DNA from 3 places in the Ectothiorhodospira sp. BSL-9 genome. Region 2 is predicted to be linked to each of the others. Evidence: predicted binding sites of a transcription regulator. Region 2 holds the regulator's gene; each other region holds the start of a gene.

Region 1 (9,601 bases), 1.6 Mb from region 2:
GTCCAGGAAGATGGTGCCACCATCCGCCTGTTCGAAACGCCCCTTGCGCTGGGAGACAGCCCCGGTAAAGGCGCCCTTCTCATGCCCGAAGAGTTCGCTCTCCAGCAGATTGTCCGGCAGGGCCGCGCAGTTGAGCTTGACGAAATGACCATTGGCCCGGGGCGAGTTGTAGTGGATGGCATTGGCGATGAGTTCCTTGCCGGTGCCGGTCTCGCCGCGCACCAGCACAGTGGTGTGCCACTTGGCCACCTGACGCACCTGCTCGAACACCCGGCGCATCTCCTTGGAGTGCCCCACCACGTTGTCCAGATGATAGCCGCCACGCACCTCGCGGCGCAGCCGGTCGCGCTCATCGGTCAGCGCCTGGCGCTCCTGCTCCAGATCCCAGGCGCGGCGCACGGTCTGGGCCAGCAGGTTGGCCACCATCTCCAGGAAACGGGCGCGCTCTTCCAGCAGACCGTCATCCCCGCAAATGGGCTGGGCGGCCAGCACCCCAATGGGATTGTCCTCACCCACCCGAATGGGCACTCCCACAAAAGGCAGGTCCGGGGCGTACAGCCCCATGCGATCGAGAAACCGGGGCTCATCGGCGATGCGACCCACCACGACCGTATCCCCTTCCTTGAGGATGCCCCCCATCAAGCCCTCGCCGGGGCGGTAGCGCACCTTGTCCACCTTCTCCCGCGTACCCGTGTGGGCAGCGCCCACCATGAGTTCACCCGTGGCCGGATCCAGCAGCGACACCATGCCGCAACGCATGTCCGAGGATTCGTGCAGCACATGCAGCACGCCGGAGAGGATGTCCTGTAATCCGGATGAACAACTGAGCACCTGGCTCACCTGATAAAGCGTGTCCAGATGCATTTCGATCACTTGGGCGCGCGAGCGCCGCGTCGTGCCGACTGCCGTAGGAGAGATCACCATGGATTTTCCTGGAGTGATGTCAGAGTTTGCGCTGTGAGGCGTTGGGGAACTGCAGGCGGATGCGGCAGCCTTCCAGGCAGGTGGGGTCCACCTCCACCAGACCCGCGTGCTGGTTCACCACCTCCTGCACCATGGGCAGCCCCATCCCTGCCCCGCTGCCACTGCGGCCCTTGGTGCTGACGAAGGGTTCGAACACCCGTAGCCGCATGGACTCGGGGATACCCGGTCCGGAGTCCTGGATGACCACCTGAACAGCATCATCCAGGGCCTGGGTGGCAATGCGGATCTCGCGGCGACCGGTGCCGCTGTCATCCAGGGCATCCAGGGCGTTGTCCACCAATTGCTTGAACATCCCCCGCAGCCGGCCTTCCCGACCCAGCACGTTGGGCAGCACCGGCGCCGGATCCCAGTCCACCACCACGCCGGAGGTGAGCAAGCGACGGGTGGACAGGCCCAGCACCTCTCGCAGCAGGGCATTGAGATTCACCGGGATGATGGCCTCGTCCCGCTCCTCGGGGATGCAGTTTTCCAGGGTCTGCAGGGCCTGACGACCGGATGCCAGGGCCTCCTGCAACACATTCAACAGGGGGTCGGCGGTGCCCTCCCCCTGGCGCCGCTCCAGCAACTGGGTGGCGGCGGCAATCATGTTGACAGGCCCCTGCATCTGATAGACGGCGCCGGTCAGGGTCTCGCGCATGCTCTCCACCAGCTCGCTCTCGGCGGTGAGCGCCCTCAGGGCATTCATGCGCATCTCCTCCTGCTGCCGCTTGAGCTCGGTGACCTCCTTGGCCACCAGCATGAGATATTCCACCTTGCGGGGTTCGAAGAAGGCATCGGCGCTGCTGTCGCGCTCACGAATCCAGGTGCCGGAGCAGGAGAACCAGCGGGGTGCGCGGCCCGCGCCTGGATCGAACTGTACCTCATGATCCACAAAACCCTGGCCACTGCTGCGAGCCTTCTCGAAGGCCTCCCCCATGCTTTCGGAGAGGGCGGAGAGGAAGGCCTCGGCGGGTTCCTGGCCGCGCATGTCTCCCGCCAGTTTCTTGTACTCCTGGTTGTCCAGCACCACCCGGCCCGCCTCGTCCAGCAGGGCGATGACCACCGGCTCGGCATCCACCACGGACTCGATCAGGGCCTTTTGATTGCGCACCTGCTCCTCCAGTTGATGCATCTCGGTCACATCCCGGTGCATGCCCAGGTAATGGGTGAGATGACCCTGGGTATCCAGCACCGGGGCGATGCTCAACTCAGCCAGGTAGCGCCGGCCATCCTTGCGACGATTCACCAGCACCCCGGTCCAGGGCTTGAGCTGACGCAAACGGCCCCAGAGGGTCTCGTAGACCAGACTGGGCGTGCGGCGATCCGAGAGCAGGGATTCGTTCACACCCATGACTTCCGCTGCCTCGTAACCGGTCACCCGGGTGAAGGCCGGGTTGGCATAGAGGATGTTGGCCTTGGCATCGGTGATGGAAATGGCCACGGAGGATTGTTCCACCGCCTCGAAGAACAACCGTGCCGGCAACGCGCCCTCGCCGACGCGAATGGTGTGATCGTTGGCCGGTTGGAAGGGGTGATGGGGTCGGGTCATGGCGAGGTCTCGTGGCGATGCAGCTGTGTGACGTTCACTAATGCAAGAGCCGGGCCATACATCACCCTGATCCTGCTCCCCCACCCTGAATGCAGCCCTCAGGCCCCATGGCTCCCGGTGGGGACATTGTCGGTTACCTCACATCACTGCGAACCGGCGGCTCTGCCTGTCGCGATCCTCACAGCACCACCTGCACCACCATGGTGCAAGCCCGCCACAAACCCCCATAAACGGTGCGCCTAAAGAGTGCATTCCCCCCTTGGCACGCAAGATGCACATACCCCCTCAATCCAAGCGAGGTGAACACCGTGACGGAGTTTATGCTGCTACTTCTGGGCACAGCCCTGGTGAACAACGTGGTGCTGGTGCAGTTCCTGGGGCTGTGCCCCTTCATGGGCGTGTCCAACAAGCTGGACACGGCCCTGAGCATGGGCCTGGCCACCACCTTCGTGCTCACCCTGGCCTCGGTGGCCGGCTGGCTGCTGGAGCATTTCGTGCTCGCGCCCCTGGACCTGGGCTTTCTGCGCATCCTCTCCTTCATCCTGGTGATCGCCGCCGTGGTGCAGTTCACCGAACTGGTCATCCGCAAGACCAGCGCGGCCCTGCATCGGGTGCTGGGGATCTTTCTGCCGCTGATCACCACCAATTGCGCCGTGCTCGGCGTGGCCCTGCTCAACATCCAGGAAGGTCATGGTTTTCTGCAAAGCGTGACCTTTGGTTTCGGTGCCGCCCTGGGTTTCACCCTGGTGATGGTCATCTTCGCCGGTCTTCGCGAGCGCCTGGCCGTGAACAATGTGCCGGCAGCATTCGCCGGTGCCCCCATCGCCTTCATTGTCGCCGGGCTGTTGTCGCTGGGCTTCATGGGTTTCGCCGGCCTCGACTTCGCCTGACGCCACCCGAACAGGAGATCACACCATGTACGCAGCCATCGTTGTCCTGACCGCCATGGGCCTGCTCCTGGGTTATTCCCTGGGCATGGCCGCCAAGTATCTGAAGGTGGAGAAAGACCCCTTGGTCGACGAGATCGAGGACATGCTGCCGGGCACCAACTGCGGCCAGTGCGGCCTGCCCGGTTGCTCCAGCGCTGCCCAGGCCCTGGCCGCCCATGAGGCTCCCGTGACCCTTTGCCCACCGGGCGGCAAGGCCCTGGCCCAGCAACTGGCGGACAAGCTCTCGGTGAGCGTGGATCTGTCGGGCATGGAGGAGGAAGCACCCGCCTTTGCGCGCATCAAGGAGGATCAGTGCAACGGTTGCACCCGCTGTTACAAGGTGTGCGCCACCGACGCCATCATGGGTGCCAATCGGCAGATCCACACGGTGTTCACGGAAGCCTGCAACGGCTGTGGCAAGTGCGTGGAGGTGTGCCCCACCAATGGCCTGGTGCTGGTCACGGAAACCCCCACCCTGCGCACATGGCGCTGGCCCAAACCCCAAGCCCGCTGAGGTGACTGTCATGTTCTCACGCATCTTCAAGCGCCGGGCGTTCCAGGGCGGTGTGCACCCGGAAGACCGCAAACAGGCCACCAGCCACCTGCCCATCGAGACCCTGCCCTTGCCCGAGCGCCTGTATGTGCCCGTGCAACAGCACATCGGCGCCGCTGCCCAACCACGGGTGCAGGCAGGTCAAAAAGTGCTCAAGGGAGAGATGATCGCTGCGGGCACCGGCCCCGTCTCGGCGGCGGTGCATGCCCCCACCTCGGGCACCGTGGTGGCCGTGGAACCCCACCCGGCCCCTCATCCCAGCGGCCTGCCGGTACAGACCATCGTCATCGAACCCGACGGCGACGACCGCTGGATGGACGAACCCGAGCCCGAGCACGCCCTCAACCTGGAACCGGAAGTGATCGCCCAGCGCGTGGCGGAGGCGGGTGTGGTGGGCATGGGCGGCGCCACCTTCCCCGCCGCCATCAAGCTCAACCTGGGCAGCCGCCACACCATCGACACCCTGGTGATCAACGGCTCCGAATGCGAACCCTACCTCACCTGCGACGACCGCCTGATGCGGGAACGCACCCAGGAAGTCATCGACGGTGTACGCATCATGCGCCATGCCCTGGGGGCCCGGCACACCCTGATCGTGGTGGAGGACAACAAGCCCGAAGCCCTGGCTGCCCTCCAGGAACACCTCTACGAAATGGATCATCTGGAAGCCGTGTCCGTGCCCACCCGCTACCCCATGGGCTCGGAAAAACACATGATCAAGGCGGTCACTGGCCGGGAGATCCCCGCCGGAAAGCTGGGCGCCGACATCGGCGTGATCGTGCACAACGTGGGCACCGCCTACGCCGTACACCGGGCCGTACGCATGCGCCGGCCACTGGTGAGCCGCATCGTCACCGTGGGTGGCGGCGCCGTGCAGCGACCGGCGAACCTGGAAGTGCCCCTGGGCACCCGGGTGGAAGAACTGCTGGCCTACTGCGGCGGCACCCGGGAGACGCCGGCGCGCCTGCTCATGGGCGGCCCCATGATGGGCCAGATCATGCCCCACGCCCAGGTGCCGGTGGTGAAGGGGACCAACGGTGTGATCGCCCTTACTGCCGCCGAGATCAATATCGACGACCCCATGCCCTGCATCCGCTGCGGGCGTTGCGTGGACGCCTGCCCCTGCGGCCTGATGCCGCTGGAGATGGCCTCGCGCATCCGTAGCGAAGACATGGACGGCGCCGCGGCCCATGGGCTGATGGACTGTGTGGCCTGCGGCTCCTGCTCCTATGTGTGCCCCTCCCATATCCCCCTGGTGCAGTACTTCCAGCATGCCAAGGGGGTGCTGGGGGACCGGCGGGAGCAGCAGCGTCGTCAGGAGGAACTGAAGGAGCTGGCTCAGCAACGGCGCGCCCGGCAGGAGGCCGAAGCCAAGGCCAAGGCCGAGGCAGCAGCCCGCAAGAAGGCAGAACGGGAGGCGGCCAAGAAAAAACGCGCCCAGCAGGCCGAGGCCAAGGAGACGCCCACGCCCGCCAAAACCCACGACAAGGACAAGGCGGAGGCCTGACCCATGACCACCACGACCCCCGTCAGCGGACCCCACACCCACGCGCCCGGCGGCGTAACCACCCAGATGGGCTGGGTCATCCTGGCCCTGCTGCCCGCCACGGCCTTTGGCGTGTATCTGTTTGGCTGGCCGGCCCTGAACCTTTTGCTGATCACCGTGCTGGCGGCCATCGCCTTCGAGGTGATCAGTCTGCGCATTGCCAAACGCCCGGTCACCCCCTTTCTCATGGATGGCTCGGCCCTGCTCACCGGTCTGCTGCTGGCCCTGACCCTGCCCCCCTGGGCGCCCTGGTGGATCGCGGTGCTGGGGGCCGGCTTTGCGATCGTGGTGGGCAAGCACGTGTTCGGTGGACTGGGGCAGAACCTGTTCAACCCGGCCATGCTGGCCCGGGTGGCCCTGCTGGTGTCCTTCCCCCTGGAGATGACCACCTGGATAACCCCTCAGCCGATGTTCGCGGAAGGCTCGCCCGGTTTCGTCGAAGGGCTGGCCATCACCTTTGGTCTGGCGGCGATCCCCGATGTCATGACCGGGGCCACCGTGCTGGGCGAGACTCAAACCGGCTTCAGCCGCGACTTGGGTCTCTCCGAGACCCTGCCGGGCGTGTACGACCCCATGCAGCAGGCACTGGGCTTCATCCCCGCCAGCATGGGCGAGGGTTCGGCCTTGCTGCTGCTCGCCGGTGGGTTGGTACTCATGGCTCGGCGCATCATCAGCTGGGAGATCCCGGTGGCCATGCTGGGCACCCTGGCGGGGCTGGCGACGATCTTCATGCTCATCGACCCGGAGCGCTTCGCCGGTCCGGGTCTGCATCTGATCTCCGGCGGGGCGATGCTGGCGGCCTTTTTCATCGCCACCGACCCGGTCACCTCCCCCAGCACGATGCGCGGAAGGCTGATCTTCGGCGCCGGCTGTGGCCTGCTGATCTACGTGATCCGCACCTGGGGCGGTTACCCAGAGGGTATCGCCTTCGCCATCATTCTCATGAACGGCCTGGCGCCGCTGATTGACCACTACCTGCGGCCGCGCACCTATGGCCGCACCCGCGGTGGCAAGCCCCTGGAGCCCAAGGCTCCAGCCCAGGCTGCCCCCGTCACGGAGAAACGCCCATGACCACCGTGGCCCAACCCAGTTATCGCCAGCGTGTTGGCTACCACTCCGCCCTGCTGGGCGGCATCGCCCTGATGGCCAGTGCCGTACTGGTGATCACCGACATGCAGACCCGGGACACCATCGCCGAGCGCCAGGCAGAGGATTTCCGTCAGACCCTGGAGCAGGTCATCCCCGCCTCGGTGCATGACAACCAGCCCCAGCAGGACACCTATCAACTGGAACGATCGGATGGTCGCCCCCTTGAGATCTACCGGGCCCGGCAGGAAGGACGTGTGTCGGCGGTGGCCTTTCAGATGACGGGCCGCGGTTATGCGGGCCCCATCGAGATCCTCATGGGGGTGGACGCCAATGGGGAGGTTCTGGGTGTACGGGTGCTCAGGCACAAGGAGACCCCCGGCCTTGGGGACAAGATCGAGGTGGCGCGGGATCCGTGGATCCATTCCTTCGAGGGCCTGAGCCTGGGCGATCCACCCCGTGAGGACTGGGCGGTGAAGAAGGACGGCGGCATCTTCGATCAGTTCACCGGCGCCACCATCACACCTCGAGTGGTGGTGAATGCGGTGCGGGATGGGCTGGAGCTGTTCGACCAAAATCGTTCAACGCTGTTGCAGCGCGGTGACGAACCCGATCCGTCGGCCCTCACCCCAACCTCCGTCCTGCACTCACCACAGGAGCCCACGTCATGAGCCACCCGGCCAAACTGATACTGGACGACTACCGCCGCCTGTTCCGTGACGGCATCTGGGACAACAACGTGGTCATGGCCCAGATGCTCGCCCTGTGCCCCCTGCTGGCCGTCACCGGCACCGCCACCAACGGCCTGGGCATGGGCCTGGCCACCACCTTCGTCATGGTGGCCGCCGCCCTGCTCATCTCCATGTTCCGGGGCATCATCACCCCGGAGGTACGCATCCCGGTGTTCATCCTGCTCATCGCCGCCCTGGTGACCCTGGTGGATCTGGTGATGAACGCCTATCTCTACGAGATGCACAAGGCCCTGGGCCTGTTCATCCCCTTGATCGTCACCAACTGCGCCATTCTGGGGCGCGCCGAATCCTTCGCCTCGCGCCAGCCGGTGCACCGCGCCGTGGTGGACGGCCTCGCCATGGGGGTGGGCTTCACCCTGATCCTGGTGGTGCTCGGCGCCGTGCGCGAGATCCCCGGCAGCGGCACCCTGTTCGCCGACGCCCGCCTGCTCCTGGGGGATGGGTTTGCCTGGATGGAGATGACACTGATCCCCGACTACCGCGGCTTTCTGCTCATGATCCTGCCCCCCGGTGCGTTCCTGGCCCTGGGCTTCATCCTGGCGGGCAAGCGGGTGCTGGATACCCGGCTGGCGAACCGGGCCGTGGCAGCAAAGGTGGCCGAGGCGTGAATGGGACCGGCGTCCTTGCCCCTCTCCCGCTGGCGGGAGAGGGGTTGGGGTGAGGGCCGTCTTTCAACAAACACAGGAGCATTCCCATGCGCGTCGGCGTAGCCTACAGCGACCCCAACGACCGGGCCTGGCTCAAGGTGGACCTCCCCGAGGGGGCCACCGTGCAACAGGCCATCGAGCAATCCGGCATCCTCAAGCGGTTCCCGGACATCGACCTGGACAACCAGAAGGTGGGCATCTTCGGCAAGTTCTGCAAACTGGATAACCCCGTTCAGGACGGCGACCGTGTGGAGATCTACCGCCCCATCACCGTGGTGGATGATGACGATGACGACGACTGACAGGTGGAGACTTCCCTGATGCAACCACGAGGGCATCTCGCGCAGCGCTCGGTGCATCAGCCTTGACGGGAACAGCCGCCCGGGGCGTCGCTGGCGCCTGATCTTGTGTTAGCCTGCCGGGCCGACTCCCCCTCAGCTCACCGATCTCCCATGTCGAAGTCACGCCGTCGCCCGCCCCTCACGCTGGATATCATCAAAAACGCTGTCGACCATCGCACCTTCCAGCGAGGAAAGCGCTATTTCCAGGAAGACCGGGTCATCTTCGTGGATGTGATCCAGGACGACCCGGACGAGTTGTATTTCATCGCGGAAACCGAGGGTGGTCGGGATGAGATCTACCACCAGACCGTGGTGGCCAAGCCCGGACGGGACCGGCGGACCCTGGGCCTATTCGGCGACTGCACCTGCCCCGTCGGCATCCAGTGCAAGCACATGGTGGCAGCTTGTCTGGCCTACATTGATGGCGACGCCATCATTGCCATGCCGGATGAAGGGCACCACTTCACCGACTGGCTGCTGGAGACGGCACCAGACGCCCCGCCAGCCCCCACGGGGCGCACCAGCGACGATTTTCTCATCTATCAACTGGACAGCATCGAGACCGGCGTGAGCACCGGGTTCGGAGTGACCTTTCGTATAGCCAAGACGAAAAAGAACGGCCAGACCGCCCTGGGACGTGAAGTGGGCATACACTCGCTGCTGAACCCCTACGGAGTGCCACCGGAGTATCTGTGCCCCACCGATCGGGACATCCTGAACCAGCTCCATGTCAGTGACCCCCGTTTCCAGGCACCAGTCAAACTTCAGGGCCTGGCGGGCGGGATCGCCATGGATCTGATGCTGGGCACGGGGCGGCTGTTCCTGGGGCGGGATCGCGTTCAACCCTTGCACTCCGGGGAGCCTCGACCGGTGGAACTGACCTGGGTGGAAGAGTCCGAAGCGTTCCGCCTGGTGGCCCAAACCGACCCAAAGGGCGGGCTGCCCATGGACCTGCGTCCGCCCCGCTATGTGGACCTGGAAACCCACGAGGTGGGCGGCCTGATGATCCCGGAGGGTCTTGATGCCGGCTGGCTCAGTCGCGTCCCGGAGGCACCCCCCGTCCCGCCGGAGGAACTTCAGGAAGTGAGCGAAACCCTGGCGGTTCACTACCCCCAACTGCCCAAGCCCAAGGCACTGAACGTGCGCACGGTGAAGGATGTCGCCCCGATCCCGCTCCTGACCGTGCGGGTAGACACGCTGAATCTGACCCGTTCAGTCCTGAATCTGCAGTTCAT
Region 2 (9,601 bases):
GGTGCGGGACAATGCCCTGTCCAAGGCGCGCTTCGAGTTCCGCTGGCAGGACCAGTTCAACCTCTCGCTGGATCCGGAGCGGGCGCGTGAATTCCATGATGAGACCCTGCCCAAGGAGGCCCACAAGGTGGCCCATTTCTGCTCCATGTGCGGGCCGCATTTCTGTTCCATGAAGATCACCCAGGATGTGCGGGAGTATGCGGCGCGGCAGGGCATGTCCGCCGAGGAGGCCCTGGAGAAGGGGATGCAGGACAAGGCAGTGGAGTTTGTGGAGAAGGGGGCTAAGGTTTACAGGGAGGTGTAGGGGCGTACGGAAAAAAGGGGACAGACACCTTTTCCTTTGGAAAAGGTGTCTGTCCCCTTTTTTCTACTCCGGCTCTCCGAATCGATCCCCGATCAAGCCCTCCAGGGCATCCAGGGCCTGTTTGGCATCCTCCCCCTCGGCGATCAGGCGCACCGTGGTGCCGCGGCTGGCAGCCAGCATCATGATGCCCATGATGCTCTTGCCGTTCACGCGGCGGTTGCCCTTTTCCACCTCCAGGTCAGCCGAGTAACTGCTGGCCAGGTTGACGAACTTGGCCGCTGCCCGCGCATGCATGCCCAGCTTGTTGATGATCTCGACTTCCCGCGTGGGCATTTAACTGTGGGTCTCGCAAAGAAGGATGCCATCATGGCCACCACTGATGGCCTTGTTGACCAGTTCATGCAGGCGCAGGGTGGGGTAGTTGAGCACGCGCACCAGCATGGGCAGGTTCAGCCCGGCAATGACCTGGACCTTGGGCTGCTGGGTGAGACGGTTGGCGATATTGCTGGGGGTGGAACCGTACATGTCGGTGAGCACCAGCACGCCGTCCCCCTGGTGCAGTCGATGATAGGCGTCGATGGCCTTGCCCAGGAGGATGTCCGGGTCACCGGACTGGGAGACCGCCAGGCAGTACGTTTCCAGCGGGATGGTGCCCATCATGGAACGCGCCGTGCTGAGCAGGTCTTCCCCGATGTGATTGTGTGTAATGATCATGAGTCCGACGGACATGCTGGCATCCCGGTTCAAGGATCAGGAAAGTTCACGGTGACGGGTGCTCACCGCCTCGCCCCTGAGGCCGCGGAAATGTTCCGCCAGTCTCTCCGCCAGATAGACTGAGCGATGCTGCCCGCCAGTGCAACCAATGGATACGGTCAGGTATGAGCGGTTTTCACCCTCGAAGCGCGGGATCCAGGTGGTCAGGAAGTCGCGTAACGAGGCAAACATCTCCTCCACCATGGGGTGATTGTCCAGGAATTGGGCCACTTCCTCGTCACGGCCGGTGAGGCCGCGCAGCAGCGGTTCCCAGTGAGGGTTGGGGAGACAGCGTACATCGAAGACAAAATCCGAGTCCACTGGCGCACCATGCTTGAAGCCGAAGGACTGGATCAGCAGGGAGATGCCCCGGTCAGCGGCCTGCTCCACCCGCTCACGGATCGTCTGGCTCAACTGATGCACGTTGGTGCGGGTGGTGTCGATGGCCAGGTCGGCATGGTTGGCAATATTGGAGAGCAGTTTGCGCTCCAGATGGATGGCCTCCCACAGGGGCACGCCGTCGCGGGTGAGGGGATGTCGTCGACGGGTTTCGCTGAAGCGCCGCAGCAGGGTTTCTTCCTCTGCCTGGAGGAAGATGACCTGCAGGTCCACCCCCATGGCGCGGATCTCCTCGACGATGGTGTCGAAACGATCCAGTTCCTCGATGCCACTGCGGGCGTCGATGCCCACGGCCGCCTCGTCGTACAGGGTGAGGCGTGGGCTGCGCAGCTGGGCGACCACTGCCGTGAGCAGGCCCAGGTGCAGGTTGTCGATGCAGTAATAGCCTGCATCCTCCAGGGCATGCAGGGCCACGGTCTTGCCGGAGCCGGACAGGCCACTGACGATGATGAGTTTCATGGGCTTTCGCTCTGCATCTGCTTGCGCTGTCGGGCAGCCAGGTCGTCGCCGGCATAATAACCGCGCAGGCGCAGCAGGTGATTGCGAATGGCGCCTTCCACCATGACGGCCAGGTTGCGTCCCGGGGCTACCGGTAGGGTGATGACCGGGATTTCCAGCCCCAGCACCACCCGGGTGAAGCGCACCCCGTGCAGGCGGTCGATATCCTCGGCCTGCACCTTGGCCTGATCCTTGAGGTCGATGATCAGGCGCAGGTACTTGCTGTTCTTGATGGCGCTGTCGCCGTACATGGCCTTCACATTGAGTACGCCCAAACCCCTGACCTCAAGAAAGTTCTCCAGCACCGGCGGGCAGGTACCGCGCAGGATGTCCGGGGCGATTCGGGCGAATTCCGGGGCATCGTCCGCCACCAGACGGTGGCCCCGGCTGATGAGTTCCAGGGCCAGTTCGCTCTTGCCCACGGCGCTCTCGCCGGTCACCAGCACCCCGATTCCCAGCACTTCCATGAACACCCCGTGCAGGGTGGTGGTTTCCGCCAGCTTGTTGCTGAAGAAGTAACGCAGGATATTGATCAGTTCATGGCTGGGCAGGGCGGTGCGCAGCAGCGGTACCGACTGGCGTTCCGACAGGGTGCGCAGCTCGGGGAGGGGCTCCAGGTTATCGGTGACGATCAGCATGGAGGAGGCGCCGCTGCACAATTGCTCCAGAATGTCTCGCTGGGAGTTCTTGCGCAGCGACCACAGGTAGCGCATCTCGTCGCTCCCCAGTACCTGGATCTGATTGGGGTGGATGATGTTCAGGTGACCCACCAGGGACGGGCTCCCATGGGGGGTGGAACGGTGCGATATGCTCCGGCCACACCCCTGGGTGCCCGCCACCCAGACGAGGCCCAGGCGCTCCTCCATGACCTCCATGATGTTGCTGACGGTGAGCGAGTCGGTCATGGGGTCATCCGGTGTCTTCGGTGTCCCATTCCTGCACCAGAGTCAGCAGGTCCGAAGGGCCGGAGGTGCTGCGCAGCCGGGCCAGCGTCTCCGGATCGGAGAACATCCTGGCCAGCAACGCGAGGATCTGAAGATGCTCGTCTGTGCAGTCTGCCGGCACCACCAGCGCGAACAGGATGTCCACCGGCTCACTGTCTGGGGCATCGTAGTCGACGCCCTTTTCCAGCTTGAGCAGCGCGGCACAGGCCTCGCTGGCGCCGGCCAGACGACCATGGGGGATGGCCACGCCATGCCCCAGGCCCGTGCTGCCCAGGCGCTCCCGGGCCAGCAGGCTGTCGAAGATCTCGCCCTGGGTGAGCTTGGGCAGATGATTGGAGAGCATCTCGCCCAGCATCTCCAGCGCACGTTTCTTACTGCTCACGTCCGTCTGGCAGTGCACCCGCTCAGGGGCGAGAAGATCACCGATGTTCATGAAGCGTTCACTCGATGTGGTTGCGGTGGGAGCCTTCAGCCCGGTGGTGGTCCTTGAGCTTCTCCTTGTGCTTCACCACCTGGCGATCCAGTTTGTCCACCAGGGCGTCGATGGCGGCGTACATGTCCGTGTGGCTGGCCTCGGCATGGATGCTGTTACCGCTGAGCAACAGGTTGCTCTCGGCCTTTTGCTGCAGCTTCTCCACGGTCAGGATCACGTGCACGTCGATGACGTTGTCAAAATGCCGCTCCAGGCGCTCGAACTTCTCGTTGACGTAGTTGCGCAGGGCGTCGGTCAGGTCGACGTGATGACCGGTGAGGTTGATCTGCATGAGATGACTCCTTGGAAATAGGTAGGGATGGGTAATGAGCAGGACGGCTGCGTGGGTTTGCTTCAGACGAGCCGCTTGCGTTCGTTGGATGGCGGAATGGCCATGGCCTCACGGTACTTGGCCACGGTGCGTCGTGCCACATGAATACCCCGATCCACCAGGACCTGGGCGATCTTGCTGTCACTCATGGGCTTGCCCTGGGGCTCTTCGGCAACCAGCTTGCGGATCATGGCGCGGATCGCGGTGGCTGAACACTCACCGCCGTCGGCCGTGCCCACATGGCTGGAGAAGAAATACTTGAATTCGTAGATACCCCGGGGGGTATGCATGAATTTCTGGGTGGTCACCCGGGAGATGGTGGACTCATGCATCTCCAGTTGTTCGGCAATATCGCGCAGCACCAGAGGTTTCATGGCCTCGTCACCGTATTCCAGGAAGGCACGCTGGTGCTCGACAATGGCGGTGCCCACCCGTAGCAGAGTCTCGTTGCGGCTTTGCAGGCTCTTGATGAACCAGCGGGCCTCCTGGAGGCTGTTGCGCATGTAGGTGTTGTCCTGGCTGGAATCGGCGCGGCGCACGAAACTGGCATACAGGGGGTTGACCCGCAAGCGTGGCGCGATTTCCGGGTTGAGCTCCACCTGCCAGCGGCCCTCTCGCTTGCGCACGAAGACATCGGGAATGATGTATTCGGGCGAACTGCTGCTGATGACCCCGCCTGGGCGCGGGTTCAGTGTCTGAATCAGGGCGATCACCTGCTGCAACTCGCCATCATCCAGCCCCAGGCGCCGCTGCACGCCCTTGTAATCACGTGCACCCAGAGCGTCCAGGTGTTCACGGGCCAGGGTGCGGGCCTCGGTCAGCCAGGGTGTGTCCTCCGGGAACTGGGCCAGTTGCAGGCCCAGGCATTCGGCCAGGTCACGTGCGCCCACGCCCACCGGGTCCAGGTGCTGAACCATGTTCAGCACGGCTTCCACCTCGTCCAGTTCCAGGTCCATCTCCCGGTCCGTGGCCAGGGCTGCGTGGATCTGTTCGATGGGTTCGGCCAGATAGCCGTCTTCGTTAATGGAATCAATGATGGTCAAGGCAATGGCCCGGTCACGCTCACTCATGGACGACAAATGCACCTGCCACATGAGGTGTTCATGCAGGCTTTCCGAGGGTCCGGTCTGGTTCTCGAAAAGGTCGCGCCCGTCGTGATCCGACTGTCCGGCGCTGGAAGGGGGCACATCGTAGATGTCGTCCCAGTTGCTGTCCACCGGTAATTCGTCGGGGATCTGCTCCTGACTGCCCTCGGCGTTGCCTTCCGTCTCGGCGGCGGCCTCCGCTGCTTCTGCTGCCTCGGAGGTATCGGCCTGCTCCTGCTCGCGAGGCTCCTCGCTGGCGGTCTCCTGATCTGCCTCCGTGCCCTCCACGGCCTCGAGCATGGGATTGATTTCCAGGGTCTCCTGGATCTGGGCCTGCAATTCCAGCGTCGAGAGCTGCAGCAGGCGAATGGCCTGCTGCAGCTGCGGGGTCATGGTCAGGTTTTGACCCAGCCGGAGCTGGACGGACGGTTTCAACATAGCACGACGCGCGCCATCGGGCCGGGGCCCGGGTCTTTGATGCCTGATGATGAAGGCGGGGGCAGGCCCCCGGCGTAAATGATGCTTTCAAGAGAGATTATACGGTGTGCCAGCAAAAATGGGACCCATGTCCCGAAAACCGCACGCTGAATGGGGAGTCTCGGCTTCACAGGCGGAAGTTCTCCCCTAGATAGACGCGGCGGACCTGCGGGTCGGCCAGTACGTCTTCCGGCGCGCCCTGGCTGATGATGTGCCCGCCACTGAGGATGTAGGCCCGGTTGCAGATGCCCAGGGTCTCGCGCACATTGTGGTCGGTGATCAGTACACCGATGTTCCGTGACGTGAGATGGGTGATGATCCGCTGGATCTCGATCACCGAGATGGGGTCCACGCCGGCGAAGGGCTCGTCCAGAAGGATGAAGGCCGGCTCGGTGGCCAGGGCACGGGCGATCTCCACGCGCCGTCGTTCGCCACCGGAGAGACTGACCCCGGCGTTGTCGCGGATGTGCTGGATCTGGAACTCCTCCAGCAGGGATTCCATCTTCTCCAGACGCTGGGCCTTGTTGAGGTCGCGGCGGACCTCCAGCACAGCCATGATGTTGTCTGCCACGGAGAGCTTGCGGAATACCGAGGGCTCCTGGGGGAGATAGCCCACGCCCATGCGGGCCCTTGCGTGCATGGGCAGTCGGGTGATGTCGCGGCCGTCCAGGCGGATCTGGCCTTCGTCGCAGGGTACCAGGCCCACGATCATGTAGAAGCAGGTGGTCTTGCCAGCGCCATTGGGGCCCAGCAGGCCCACCACCTCCCCACTATTGATGTGGATGGAGGCGCCGTCCACGGGTTTGATCGCCCGGTAACGCTTGACCAGCTTGTCGGTCTCCAGGCGGCTCATGGCGTGTCGCCGTCCTCTGGGCGAGAGCGATCACGGTCACGGGGTGCGAAGATGGCCTCTACCCGGCCTGTGTCACCGGTGCTGGCTTCAAGGGTGGCGGCCTCCAGGTTATAGACGATGCTGCTGCCGCGGAATTCGTCGTCCCCCTGCCATACCCGGGCCTCGCCGGTGAGCACCACCCGCGGTCCATCCGGAAAGAACTCCATGCGTCGTGCCTCGGCGCGAACCTCGCGGTTGGATTCATCCCGCGTGGTCAGGGTGGCCAGGCGTCCTTCGGAGACCATGCGCTGGAGTTGCCGCTGGGGGGCATGCACTGTCACCTCGTCGCCCGTGATGACGGTGTCGCCCTGGGTGATGGTGACGTTACCCTTGTAAACACTCACCCCCCGCTGATCGTCCAGGCTGGCGCGATCCGCCTCGATGCGGATGGGCAGATCGGGGTCGTGCTGGCCCTGTGCGGCAGGCATCCAGGCCAGCGAAACGGCCAATAGCAGCCCCGCCAGGTGCGGGCCCGTGGGGATGTCAGTGCGGAACATAGGTGCCTCTTACCTGACTCTCAAGTTCCAGGGTATCCCGGGTCAGATCCAAAGTCATGCCCACCCCTTCTGCCTCGCGGTGAGTGCTCACCATACGGGCCAGGGCGTCGGTTTGCGCCTGGCGGGAAAGGGTCCATACGGTGACATCCCGGCTGGTGATGGTGATGGGGGGGTGATCGGGGGCCTCGGGGCGGTTCAGGCGCACGTTGCCCAGCAGCTGCACCTCGTCGCCAGCGGGTGAAACCCAGCCGCGTTCGGAACGCAGGGTCCAGTCGGGAGCGGGGGGGTGTTCCATGATCAGCACCGGGGCCTCCACATGGCTGGAACGGTCTGCCTGGCGTTGCTCCATTCGGGCGCCGGAGAGCCGGTACTTGAGATTGCCGGACTCGTCCATGCTCCAGACCACAAAATCCTCGGCGAAGAACTGATTGGCCTCGGGGTCCACCTGGGTGGTCGGCACCACGCGCCGTTCCTGGGCATTCTCCGCGAGCCAGAAGCCCACGGCGGCCACCAGGGTGAGTGCCATGATCAGCAGCAGTCCTGAAAGGCGGCGACTCATTCCAGATAGGGGGCCAGGGCGGCCTGCAGGTTGTCCTGGGCCTCCAGGATGAACTCGCAGGCCTCGCGCACCGCTCCACGGCCGCCGCCTGCCCGGGTGATGTAATGGGCATGCTCGCGCACCAGGGGGTGGGCGTCGGCCACGGCGATCGCCAGCACGGCGCGACGCATCACGGGCAGATCCACCACATCGTCGCCCATGTAGGCCGTCTGTTCGATACCCACACCGGCCGCCTTCAGCAATCCACCCAGGGCATCCAGCTTGTCGCGACGGCCCTGGACGATGTGCTCGATGCCCAGGTCGCGACAGCGGTGTTCCACCACCTGGGAGCGTCGCCCGGTGAGGATGCCGATCTGCACGCCGCTGTCGGCCAGCATGCGGATGCCATGGCCATCGCGGCTATTGAAGGCCTTGTACTGCTGGCCATCGTCCCCCAGGTAGAGGCTGCCGTCGGTGAGCACGCCGTCCACGTCAAGGATGAGGAAGCGCACGTCGCGGGCACGTTGTCTAGGCGTATCATTCATGGGGCAAGGATACCACGGGCCCGCCGTACCACTTCAGACCACGCCGGCGCGCAGCAGGTCATGCATGTTCAGGGCTCCCACCAGGCGCTGGCCCACGTCCACCACCGGCAGGGCGCTGATCTTGTGGTCCTCCATCACCTTGAGGGCCTCGGCTGCCAGCATGCCCGACTGCACCGTCTTGCATTGACGGGTCATCACATCACCGATGCACGTGCTGCGAATGTCGATGCCGCGGTCCAGGGTGCGGCGCAGGTCGCCGTCCGTGTACACGCCGATCAGGTTGCGGTGCTCGTCCACCACCGCGGTCATCCCCAGACCCTGGCGGGTGATTTCCATGAGGGCATCGGTCAGTGGGGCGTCGGCCCGCACCAGGGGGATGCGTTCACCCGTGTGCATGATATCCCCGACATGCAGCAGCAGGCGCCGCCCCAGGCGACCACCGGGGTGGGAGCGGGCAAAGTCATCGGCGGTGAAACCCCGGGCCTCCAGCATTGCCACAGCCAGGGCATCACCCATGGCCAGGGTGGCAGTGGTGCTGGAGGTGGGGGCCAGGCCCAGGGGGCAGGCCTCGGCGGCCACGCTTACATCCAGGTGCACGTTGGCCTCCCGGGCCAGTGTGGAGCGCGGATTGCCGGTCAGGGCGATCAGGGGGGCGCCCAGGCGACGGATCAATGGCAGGATGGTGAGGAGTTCATCGGTCTCCCCGGAATTGGACAGGGCCAGCACCGTATCCCCGGTGGTGATCATGCCCAGATCACCGTGGCTGGCCTCGCCCGGATGGACAAAAAAGGCCGGGGTGCCGGTGCTGGCCAGGGTGGCAGCGATCTTGCCACCCACGTGGCCGGATTTTCCCATGCCGGTGACCACCACCCGCCCGGTGCAGGCCAGCATGTACTCGCAGGCGCGCACAAAGCGTTCATCCAGGCGGGAGATGAGATCGCGGATACCCTGAGCCTCGGTCTCCAGGACGGCCCGGGCCATGTCCAAAGTCTTGTCGGGATTGAGCTTCATCGGCAAAACACTACCTCAAGGCGGGAGCGGATTAAACAATGGGACAAGGCAAGCCTTTCCACCTCACGCTGGGCGCCCGTGACTGGGAGCATCCGGCGTGGGTGGCGCAATTCTACCCCCAGGACATGCCGGCGTCCTGGCGTCTGTGCTTTTACGCCAATGAGTTTTCGGCGGTGCTGGTGCCGGCGCAGCGCTGGCAAGGTACCGAGGTGTCGGATTGGCGGGGTTGGCTCGGTGAGGTGCGGGAGGACTTTCGGTTTTATCTGGAACTGGCGGGCCCCCGGGGCGTGGATGTGGAGCACCTGAGACGCCTGCAGGCGACCCTGGGTCCCCAATTGGCTGGCCTGGTGCTGCCGGAGGCGACGGGCGTGCCCGTGGACGGGGCAGGAGACACCCCGGCCATGGGCCCATGGCCGGATGGCCTCCCTTGTTACTCGGCCAACGCCCCGGCGACACATGCCCGTCTGTGGACGGGGCCGGAAACGCAGTCGCCCTGCGGGCCGGTGGGGCGGGTGGTCCTGCCATCGGGGGCGCACCCGCGTGTCCTGCGGGATCACCTGGAGGCGTTCGCCCGCTGCTCGGAAGGTGGCTCAGGTGTGTTGTTCCTGGATGCCCCGCCCGCCGTCATGGGGCAAGCCGTCACCCTGGCCGGCCTGCTGGGGTTCACTTGACAGTCTCGGCGCTCCGAAAGAAGATGAGAACCGCTCGATTGGTATTCGACGATCATTACCCTGCCAAGGAACGTCCCTATTTCCCCCGCACCCGATAAAACCCCCTGGATCGAGATCCGCGATGTGCATTTCGCCCGCGGCGACCGCAAGATCTTTGATGGGCTGGATATCACCATCCCCCAGG
Region 3 (9,601 bases), 640 kb from region 2:
GCATGGCAGAGATGACCGAAGGTCGCTGGCACAAGGCCGAAAAGCTGCTGGTGCAATCTGCGCGCCGTGGTGATTCCCCCACCCTGAACTACCTGTCCGCGGCACGCGCCGCCCAGGCCCAGGGTGCCTATGACCGCCGCGATGAGTACCTGCGTCAGGCCTCCCAGGCTGAGGCCGGAGCCGAAGTGTCCGTTGGCCTCACCCAGGCCGAGCTGCAGCTGGACCACGGCGAGACCGGTCCTGCCACCAGCACCCTGCGTCACATGAATGACGTGGCCCCTGGTCATCCCCAGTTGCTGCGTCTGCGGGCTCGGCTCTACCGGGAGACCGGCGACAGCGCTTCCCTGCTGAACGTCCTGCCCGAGTTGCGCAAGGCCAAGGCCCTGGACAACGAGGCCCTGAACGAAATGGAAGCCGAGGCGTTCACCGCACGGGCAGCCGAGCTGGCCTCTGCCGGTGACCTGGGCAAGCTGGAAGGTACCTGGGTAAACCTGCCCAAGACCTCCCGCAGCCGCAATGAACTGGTGGAGCCCTATGCCCGCGCGCTGATCAACCTCAATGAGCCGGATCGTGCCGAGGTGGTCTTGCGTAGCAGTCTGAAGCAGAACTGGAATGAGCGTCTGGTGGAGTTGTATGGTCAGCTCAACGTCAACGACACCAACCGCGCCATCAGTGTGGCTGAAGGCTGGCTGCGTGATCATCGCCGTGATCCGGTGCTGCTGCTCACCCTGGGTCGTCTGTGCAAGAAGGGCAAGGCCTGGGGCAAGGCCCGCGGCTACCTGGAATCCAGTGTGAATGCCAAGCCCACGCCCGAGGCTTACCGTGAGCTGGGCGAGATCCTGGATCAGGTGGGTGAAGAAAAGCTGGCTCAGGATGCCTACCGCAAGGGCCTGCAGGTGGCCGTCGACGGCAGCCTCTCCGAGCCGGTGGTGCCCGTGGCACCCAAGCCCGAAGCAGGCAAGCCGCTGTCCGGTCGTCGCCGCGGCAAGATGGGTCAGCCCCGACTGTCCAGCGCCTGATCTCAGGCAGGGACTCCCGACACGGTCCGCACAGGACCGTGTCGGCCCCCTGAAGGCTGGACCCAGCCAAGGCTTGATCCAGATGAATGAAAGGCCATCCGCCCAGGCGGGTGGCCTTTTTTTTGTGCAAAACCTGACGCCTCACGCCGGACACGACCTTCCCCTAAACGGTATAGTCACACAAAGCCAGTCAATCAGGAGAATGACCATGAAACCGGTACTGATCATGGGCTGCGGCTATGTGGGGGAGCGCGTCGGACACCGCATGGCTCACGAGGGGCGCCGGGTCATCGCAGTGGCCCGTAGCATCGACCGGGTGGAGGCCCTCAAGGCCATGGGTTTTGAGGCCATCCGGGCCGATCTGGATACCGGTGAAGGCCTGGACGAACTCCCCCTGGCCGGTTGCCTGGTCCTGCACAGCGCTCCGCCACCCAACGAAGGACGGGTGGATCCAAGAACCGCCAGATTCATCGAATTGTGTCGTCGGCAACCACCCGAGAAGATTGTCTACATCAGCACCACCGGGGTTTATGGGGATCAGGGCGGGGCCCAGGTGGACGACCTCACCGAACCCTCACCCATGACCGACCGGGGGCATCGCCGACTGGATGCAGAAAAGCGCCTGAGCCAGCTCATGGCCGAGGCGGGCATCCCGGTGGTGGTGCTCAGGGCCCCGGGGATCTACGGGCCCTTCCGACTTCCCCTGGCTCGCATCAGGGCAGGAGAGCCGGTCATCTGCCCCGAGGACTCCGGTCCTGGCAATCGCATCCATGCCGATGACCTGGCCACCCTGTGCGCCGCTGCCCTGGATCATGGGCCGGAAGGGCAGACCTACAACGTGGGGGACAGTGACCATCGCTCCATGACGGATTTCGTCTATGCCGTGGCCGACGCTGCAGACCTCCCGCGCCCCCCCTGCGTCAGCATGGCAGAGGCGGAAAAGGTGCTCAGTCCTGGCATGATGTCCTTCCTCCGGGAGTCGCGTGTCGTCGTGGCGGGGCGAAGCCTGGTGGATCTCGGGGTGGACCTGCAGTACCCGCGGATGGAAGCGGGCATCCGGGCGTCGCTCAAGGTGGAACAGGGCGATGACACCCTGGATGACTCGGAGATCACGCCCTACCACATCAGCCGCCGCCACACACCCGGATGATATCCAGGCTGGTGGTGGGGCCATTGCCTTGCCCCCCCAACGGTGGCAGCATTGCGAACCCTTCTTAATACTGACGCGAGGACACACACTTGATACGCAAGAATCCCACGGGCCACCTTCCCCAGGTGGCTGAGTCCGCATTTGTGGACCCCACAGCGATCCTCTGCGGCAAGGTGGTGGTGGGGGAGCATGTCTTCATTGGGCCCTATGCCGTGATCCGGGCCGATGAACTCGATGCTCAGGGTGAGCTGGAGCCCATCATCATCGGCGACAACTCCAACATCCAGGACGGCGTGGTGATCCACTCCAAGTCCGGTGCCCGTGTGGAGATCGGCGAGAACACCTCCATTGCCCACCGCTCCATCATTCACGGCCCCTGCAAGGTGGGGAGCCACGTCTTTATCGGCTTCAATACGGTGCTGTTCAACTGCTCGGTGGGGGCGGGGTCGGTCATTCGCCATAACTCGGTGGTGGAAGACTGCCACATACCGGAATCCTTCTATGTCCCGTCCACCAGCAATATCCACTCGGAGACCGACCTGGAAGGCATCGAGTCGGTCACGGCGGATGCTTCAAGCTTCTCGGAGGATGTAGCCCAGACAAACGTGGGCCTCGTGCAGGGCTACAAGCGCATTCAGAACGAACTCTGAGGGGGGAGCCAGGCCTCCGGCTTGAGCCGGGAGGCCTGGAGCAGGTAGCCCGCAGCAGCGATTACATCCGCTCGGCGGCCATCTCCTGAACCTGCTGGAGCATGGCCGGGTCGTTCTGCAACGACATGGCCACTTGATTGTACTCATCCACACTCATGCCTTCTTCCTGAACGGCATTGATCATTTCCTCCTGTGCCTCCTGCTGCAGGGCCTGGGCCTCGGCTTCATCCGTCACATCCTGGAGCTGCTCGGCAAAGTCATCGCGGATATGCTGCACGGCCACGAAGGCATCCACGAAACGATCCAGGGTTTGGGGATCCACCTGGGGTGCCTGCTGCTGATCCATGCCCGGGGGCTGTTGCTGCTGGCCCTGGAAATCACCCTGCTGCTGGGCCACAGCATGGCCACCCACACCCAACAGGCCGGCGATGGCCACGGCGAGGGACAGGGCGCGAAGGGGATGATGGTTCATACGGTTTCTCCTGACTGTGATTAGCGTTGCGTACTGGATATGCATACGCCGTGCCACTAAAGCCGCATTCCGACCTTCGCCTTTCACCCTATACCTTTTCAACGGGAATGGTCGTGCTACACCGTTGTGATCCTCGCTCAAGATGAGTCACGATGACACATGCGCCAGGATGCTACGTGCGCCTGGGTGCCCGGGTGTCCATATCGGTGTCGTCATCCTGAGAGCCATCCCCCAGGCGCCGGTAGAGGGTGCGGCGACCGATCCCCAGCACCTTGGCCGCCTGGCGCTTGTTGCCATCCAGGCGCTCGAGCACCCAACGGATGTAGCGATCCTCGATCTCCTGAAGGGTAGGCATATGGGTGTCCTCCTCCGACCACAATTGGGTAGCTGCTGCGCTGGCACCTGATTCGGTGCGGGCAGCATCAAGCCGTTCAGGGAGATCGGCCAACTGGATTTCACTGCCGCGACAGAAAGTGACCGCCCGCTCGATGAGGTTGGTCAATTCCCGCACGTTGCCGGGGAATGAGTAACTGCGCAGGGCCCGCAGGGCCTCGGGTGTGATGCCCTCCACTGGACGATCCATGGCCGCTCCGAAACGGGCCAGGAAACGCGCCGCCAGGCGTTCGATGTCATCACCGCGTTCCCGCAGCGGAGGCACGTGCAGGCGGAAGGTTTCCAGCCGATAAAACAGGTCCTCCCGGAAGCAGTTCTCGGCGATCATGGGCCCAAGGTCACGGTTGGTGGCCGCCACGACGCGCACATCGGTTTCCTTTTCCTGATTACTGCCCACCGGACGCACTCGGCCATCCTGTAGCAGGCGCAGCAGCTTGGCCTGCATGGCCATGGGCATCTCGCCGATCTCGTCCAGCAATAGGGTGCCTCCGTGGGCCTCGGCGAAGAGGCCCCGACGGGCCTGTTGCGCCCCGCTGAAGGCCCCCGCAGCATGGCCGAAGAGCTCGCTTTCCATGAGCTCGCCGGGTATGCCCGCGCAGTTGATGGCCACGAAGGGGCCGCCGGCCCGATCACTCTCCGCGTGGATGGCCCGGGCCACCAGTTCCTTGCCGGTGCCCGACTCCCCGGTGACCAGCACCGGTCCGGAGGCACGTGCCAGTCGACGCACATTTTCATACAGGGTCTGCATGGCGGGGCTGCTGCCGATCAGGCCATGGAAATCATCCGCCTCCAGCAGCTCACGGTAGCGGGCCACTTCGGCCTGTAATCGACGTGTGCGCAGGGCACGGCGCACGGAGATGACCAGGTGATCCAGATCCACCGGCTTGGTGAGAAAATCGTCGGCCCCCTGCTTGAGGGCCTCCACCGCCTGAGCGATGGTGCCGAACGCGGTGAGCATGATGAACGAGGGCGGCATGGGCAGGCGACGGGACTGTATGAGCAAGTCCTGGCCATCGTTTCCCGGCAGGCGCAGGTCACTGAGGACCAGCGAGATACGCCCGGTTTCAAGATGCTCCCGGGCCGCCTCGGCATCGCCCACGGCTACCACATTCAGGCCGGCATCCTTGAGCTCTTCCACCACCAGGTCACGATGGGAGGCATCGTCCTCCACGACCAGGATCTGCTCAGGGTTGTTGTTGGAGGTCTGGGTCATCTTTGCCTTCGGTTGCCACGACATTCAGGGGAAGATGAAGCACGAACCGTGCCCCACCCAGGGGGCTATCCTCCACGTGGATCTCGCCATGGTGCTCCGTGACGGCCCCATGGGCCACCGCCAGTCCCAAACCCGTACCGCTGCCCACGGACTTGGTGGTAAAGAAGGGTTCAAACAATCTTGAGCGATGGTTTGGGTCGATGCCCGGCCCATCATCCTCCACCACCAGTTCCAGACGCCCTTGCGCCGATGCCCAACTTACCTGGACCTGTCCGCCCAGCGTGGCCTGGATCGCGTTGCGCAACAGGTTCGTCAGGGCCTGTTCCAATCGTGCCCGGTCCATGGGGATCACCGGGCCATCCTCCTGATTGACCAGACGCAGCGTGGTTCCCCGGGTCTGAGCTTCATCCTCCACCTGGGCGAGGGCAGCGCTGACCAGACGCCGCACGGGTTCATCACGCACACGGGGGGGATTTCGTCGACCAAAGTCCATCAACTGGCGCACGATACGGTCCATGCGGCCCACCTCCTGGCGGATCTCTGCCAGCGCCCGGGCCTGAGGGGTTTCGGCGTCCACGCGTCGCAGAGCCCGTTGCGCCTGCCCGTTGATCACCCCCAGGGGAGAACCCAGTTCATGGGCGACCCCGGCCGCCAGCTGGCCGATGGCGGCCAGCTTTTCCGATTGGCGAAGGCGTTCCTCCAGGGCCGCCTGGTGGCGGCGCTGGGCCTCCAGTTCGGCATTGGAGCGATCCATATTGTCCAGCATCCGGTTCATGGCCTCGGCCAGCACCCGCAGTTCCCGCGGCCCTGCACCCGCCACACGCAACTGACGATCACCCTGGCCCACTCGTGCCATGGCATTGACCAGGCGGCCCACATGGCGCCCCACGGCCCGCTGATGACCCAGCACGACCACTGCAACGAACAACAGGCTGAGAACCCCCAGGGCCATGAGGGCGCGGGAGCGCACCTGCATGAGATCTTCATGGAAGTCGCCGCCGTGGCGGGTGACCTGGAGCAGCCCGTTGATGCGGCCACCGGCATCACTCAGGGGCATGAAGAAGGAATAGATCTCCTGGCCACTGCGGTCGTCAAAGGCCCCGTGGGTGCCGGTCACCGTGGCGAGACGGGCATCGCGACGGCGATCCATGGAGGGACTGCGCGGGCCGCTGGCGGCCACCAGTTCACCCTGCTGGTCGTAGACGTAGGCACCGTAAACCTGATCGATGCGAAAGGCAGAGTCCAGGGCCTGCTGGACATTGGCCCGCTCACCGCGGGCCAGGGCATCGCTCAGCGGCAGGTGGATGGCCCGGGCCACCAGTTCGATGTCCTGCTGCATGCGCGTTTCCATGTGCGCCTCCAGACTCGTGAGGCCCGACCATCCGGCCAGCAGTACGATGAGGAGCAGGGGGGCCAGCACGAAGCCCAGCAGGGCGGCCCGCAGGCTGTAGGGATAGGCAGGGAATTTCATGGTATGCACCGGGCGGTGTATTCATGGGAAGCGATCAGCCGCTTCGGTCATGATACCCGATACGAAAACCACCCCAATGCCGCCCCTTGACGAAAATGGGCACCGAGAGGTCATGCATGATCTCTCCGGTGTCCCGCTTGTAGGTCTGTAACAGATAGGGCTTCTGGTGGGAGCCACAGCGGGAACCGGTCCGGTCCTTGAAGATCCGCTTGGTGCGGTTGTTGGCCAGGTCCTTGGCATAATCGCCGGTCAGGGCCTTGGCATAGCGACGGTTATGGGTGGGGAAATAGCCATGATCATCCACGGCCCCCGCATAGGCGATAAAGCGATGGCGCTCCAGGATGGGCTCCTGAATGGCTGGTAGCACCTTGTCGGTGAAATCGTCGAAGCGGGTCTTGTGCTTCACCGGGTCGGTATCCGGGATGGGCTTGTAGTTGCGGTCGAACAGATCCTCCAGGCGAATGCGGCCCGCATCCACGGCCGCCTCGAACGCGCGGCCCACCGCTGCAGCAGCCTGTTCCGCTTCCTGGCGCACCTGATCGTGCACGCCGCCCAGTCCCACATCGCCCAGAAGCTCGTAGATCAATTCCGCCCGCTCAGCCAGTTGCTCCGCCTGGGAGGACAGATGGCTCACATCGTCCTCGGTCTCCCGCAGGTGGCTGCTCACGGTCTGGATGGCCCGGGTCACCTCGTCCAGGTGATTGTGATTCTGCTCAGCACCACTGACCACCGTCTGGATACAGTTGTCTGCATTGGCTGAGTGGTTGAGGATGTCGGAGAGATGCTGGTCCACCTTCACGGTGCGGTCGGCGCTGCCCTGTACTGACTCTACCAGTTGCTGCATGGTGGAGGCGGCCTGGTGGGTCTCAGTGTTGATCTCCTGGACCATCTGGCCGATCTCACCGGTGGCCTGAGAGGTTCGGTTGGCCAGGCTGCGCACCTCGTCGGCCACCACCGCAAAACCCCGGCCCTGTTCGCCAGCACGGGCGGCCTCGATGGCCGCGTTCAAGGCCAGCAGATTGGTCTGCTCGGCAATGCCGCTGATCACCCCGGTGATGCGCTGGATCTCTCCGGCCCGGCCTTCCAGACGGGACATGAGCCGGGAGGCCTGCTCCATGCGTCCCTTCATCTCCTCCATGTGACTGAGGGCATCCTCGACGCAGGCATGACCGGCGTGACTGGCCTCGTTGGTCAGGCGTGCGCTCTCGGCAGCCTGCTCGGAACTCTCCACGGACGTCTGCACCGTGGCTGAGATCTGCCCGGACGCATCGGCGATGCCATTGACGGTGGAAACCTGGGAGTGCACCCGCTGCTTGAGGATGACCGAGGCATGGGACACCTCGGCGGCAGAGACGGCGATGCGGGATCCGGTATCGGCCAGGCGGCCCGCCAGCTTGCGTTGCCTGTCCAGGGCCTGGGCGATGACCTTGCTGCGCGGATCCTCCGTGACCGTCAGCGGGGCAGGGGAGCGGGAGAGGGTCTGCGCGTAAAGTGTTTCCAGGGCCTGCTCACGGGGTGCCACATGCAATCGGTCCATCAACGTGACGGCGCCGCCGGTGGCCAGCATGGACGCCAGGATGGCGGCCCCCGGCCCGGGTCCCATTAGCCAGACGAGGATCAGTGCGAGCAGCCCGGCCAGAACCACCAGACCGATCATGAGGAGTATGCGTTGTGTCATGGCGAGATCCGTGATGAGAAGAACACGGGGCGCCTGCCCGGCGCCTCCCTGCGAGTATAAGTATCGGCCAATACCGTCAGGCCTGTAGGGTTTGACTCATCTCAATCTAACGCAGACCACGACACCCGCAAAGCACGCTCGTCGGCTAGATGCCCAGTTCGTCCCAGATCTCGTCGACGCGTCGTTTCACCTCGTCACTCATGACGATGGGCGTACCCCATTCCCTTTGGGTCTCTCCAGGCCATTTGTTGGTGGCATCGAAACCCATCTTGGAGCCCAGCCCGGACACGGGCGATGCAAAATCCAGATAATCAATAGGGGTATTATCGATGGTGACCGTATCACGACCCGGATCCATGCGGGTGGTCATGGCCCAGATCACATCCTTCCAGTCCCGCGCGTTCACGTCATCATCGACGATGATCACAAATTTTGTATACATGAACTGACGCAGGAAGGACCATACCCCGAGCATCACCCGCTTGGCATGGCCGGCATACTGCTTGCGGATACTCACCACCGCCAGGCGGTAGGAACAGCCCTCGGGGGGCAGATAGAAGTCCACAATCTCCGGGAACTGCTTGCGCAGGATGGGCACGAAGACTTCGTTGAGAGCCACACCCAGGATCGCCGGCTCGTCCGGTGGCCGGCCCGTATAAGTGCTGTGGTAAATGGGGTCGGGCCGGTGGGTGATGCGTTCCACGGTGAACACCGGGAAGCTGTCCACTTCGTTGTAGTACCCGGTATGGTCACCAAAGGGCCCCTCGGGTGCCATGTCGTCCGGGTGGATCACACCTTCGAGGATGATCTCGGCCGTGGCCGGCACCTGCAGATCATTCCCCAGGCAGCGGGTAAGTTCCGTGCGCGAACCTCGCAGCAGCCCCGCAAAGGCGTGCTCGGAGAGGGTGTCGGGCACCGGGGTGACGGCCCCCAGGATGGTGGCCGGATCGGCCCCCAGCACCACCGAGACCGGGAAGGGCTCGCCGGGATGTGCCTGTTGCCATTCCCGAAAATCCAGCGCGCCGCCCCGATGGGAGAGCCAGCGCATGATCACCCGGTTGCGACCGATCACCTGCTGGCGATAGATTCCCATGTTCTGACGCTCCTTGTGGGGGCCACGCGTGACCACCAGGCCCCAGGTGATCAACGGTCCGGCATCACCCGGCCAGCAGACCTGTACGGGTAATTCCCCCAGATCCACTTCATCACCCTTTTTGACCACGGTCTGACACACCCCATGGCGCACCTTCTTGGGTGCCATGTCCAGCACCTTCTTGAACACGGGCAGGGTACTCCAGGCCTCCTTGAGACCCTTGGGCGGATCCGGTTCCTTGAGGAACGCCAGCAGCTTGCCCACCTCGCGCAGGGCTTCCACGGAGTCCTCCCCCATGCCCAGGGCCACCCGGCGGGGGGTGCCAAACAGGTTCCCCAGCACCGGCATGCGGTGTCCGGTGGGGTTTTCGAAGAGCAGGGCAGGGCCCTCGGCCCGCAGGGTGCGATCGCAGATCTCGGTCATCTCCAGGCGCGGATCAACCGGCGCCTGAATGCGTTTCAG

Evidence for each region. Region 2 encodes sigma-54, which starts transcription at its own class of promoters, with help from an activator protein. Its sites were predicted from a motif close to TGGCANGNTNCNTGCTT; they were not measured.
Region 1: a site for sigma-54 is predicted at 2,773-2,789, ahead of rsxA (electron transport complex subunit RsxA). Genes of this name have one in related genera too.
Region 3: a site for sigma-54 is predicted at 3,331-3,347, ahead of ECTOBSL9_RS05145 (DUF4168 domain-containing protein). Genes of this name have one in related genera too.

Annotation. Positions count from the first base shown of each region.
Region 1 covers NZ_CP011994.1:2,396,086-2,405,686, reverse strand. Annotated here, with positions in the region: gene nifA (nif-specific transcriptional activator NifA) at 1-924, opposite strand, end outside; gene nifL (nitrogen fixation negative regulator NifL) at 944-2,512, opposite strand; gene rsxA (electron transport complex subunit RsxA) at 2,833-3,402, shown strand; gene ECTOBSL9_RS11235 (RnfABCDGE type electron transport complex subunit B) at 3,428-3,955, shown strand; gene rsxC (electron transport complex subunit RsxC) at 3,966-5,501, shown strand; gene ECTOBSL9_RS11225 (RnfABCDGE type electron transport complex subunit D) at 5,505-6,611, shown strand; gene rsxG (electron transport complex subunit RsxG) at 6,608-7,297, shown strand; gene ECTOBSL9_RS11215 (electron transport complex subunit E) at 7,294-7,986, shown strand; gene ECTOBSL9_RS11210 (RnfH family protein) at 8,073-8,327, shown strand; gene ECTOBSL9_RS17740 (SWIM zinc finger domain-containing protein) at 8,478-9,601, shown strand, end outside.
Region 2 covers NZ_CP011994.1:428,491-438,091, reverse strand. Annotated here, with positions in the region: gene thiC (phosphomethylpyrimidine synthase ThiC) at 1-304, shown strand, start outside; gene ECTOBSL9_RS02265 (HPr family phosphocarrier protein) at 368-637, opposite strand; gene ECTOBSL9_RS02260 (PTS sugar transporter subunit IIA) at 638-1,033, opposite strand; gene rapZ (RNase adapter RapZ) at 1,055-1,915, opposite strand; gene hprK (HPr(Ser) kinase/phosphatase) at 1,912-2,859, opposite strand; gene ECTOBSL9_RS02245 (PTS sugar transporter subunit IIA) at 2,864-3,331, opposite strand; gene hpf (ribosome hibernation-promoting factor, HPF/YfiA family) at 3,339-3,662, opposite strand; gene ECTOBSL9_RS02235 (RNA polymerase factor sigma-54) at 3,725-5,224, opposite strand; gene lptB (LPS export ABC transporter ATP-binding protein) at 5,391-6,116, opposite strand; gene lptA (lipopolysaccharide transport periplasmic protein LptA) at 6,113-6,652, opposite strand; gene lptC (LPS export ABC transporter periplasmic protein LptC) at 6,639-7,178, opposite strand; gene kdsC (3-deoxy-manno-octulosonate-8-phosphatase KdsC) at 7,208-7,735, opposite strand; gene ECTOBSL9_RS02210 (KpsF/GutQ family sugar-phosphate isomerase) at 7,769-8,746, opposite strand; gene ECTOBSL9_RS02205 (hypothetical protein) at 8,785-9,417, shown strand; gene ECTOBSL9_RS02200 (ATP-binding cassette domain-containing protein) at 9,472-9,601, shown strand, end outside.
Region 3 covers NZ_CP011994.1:1,064,710-1,074,310, forward strand. Annotated here, with positions in the region: gene ECTOBSL9_RS05130 (heme biosynthesis HemY N-terminal domain-containing protein) at 1-1,019, shown strand, start outside; gene ECTOBSL9_RS05135 (NAD-dependent epimerase/dehydratase family protein) at 1,228-2,169, shown strand; gene ECTOBSL9_RS05140 (carbonate dehydratase) at 2,259-2,819, shown strand; gene ECTOBSL9_RS05145 (DUF4168 domain-containing protein) at 2,881-3,291, opposite strand; gene ECTOBSL9_RS05150 (sigma-54 dependent transcriptional regulator) at 3,464-4,897, opposite strand; gene ECTOBSL9_RS05155 (ATP-binding protein) at 4,869-6,368, opposite strand; gene ECTOBSL9_RS05160 (methyl-accepting chemotaxis protein) at 6,403-8,046, opposite strand; gene ubiD (4-hydroxy-3-polyprenylbenzoate decarboxylase) at 8,192-9,601, opposite strand, start outside.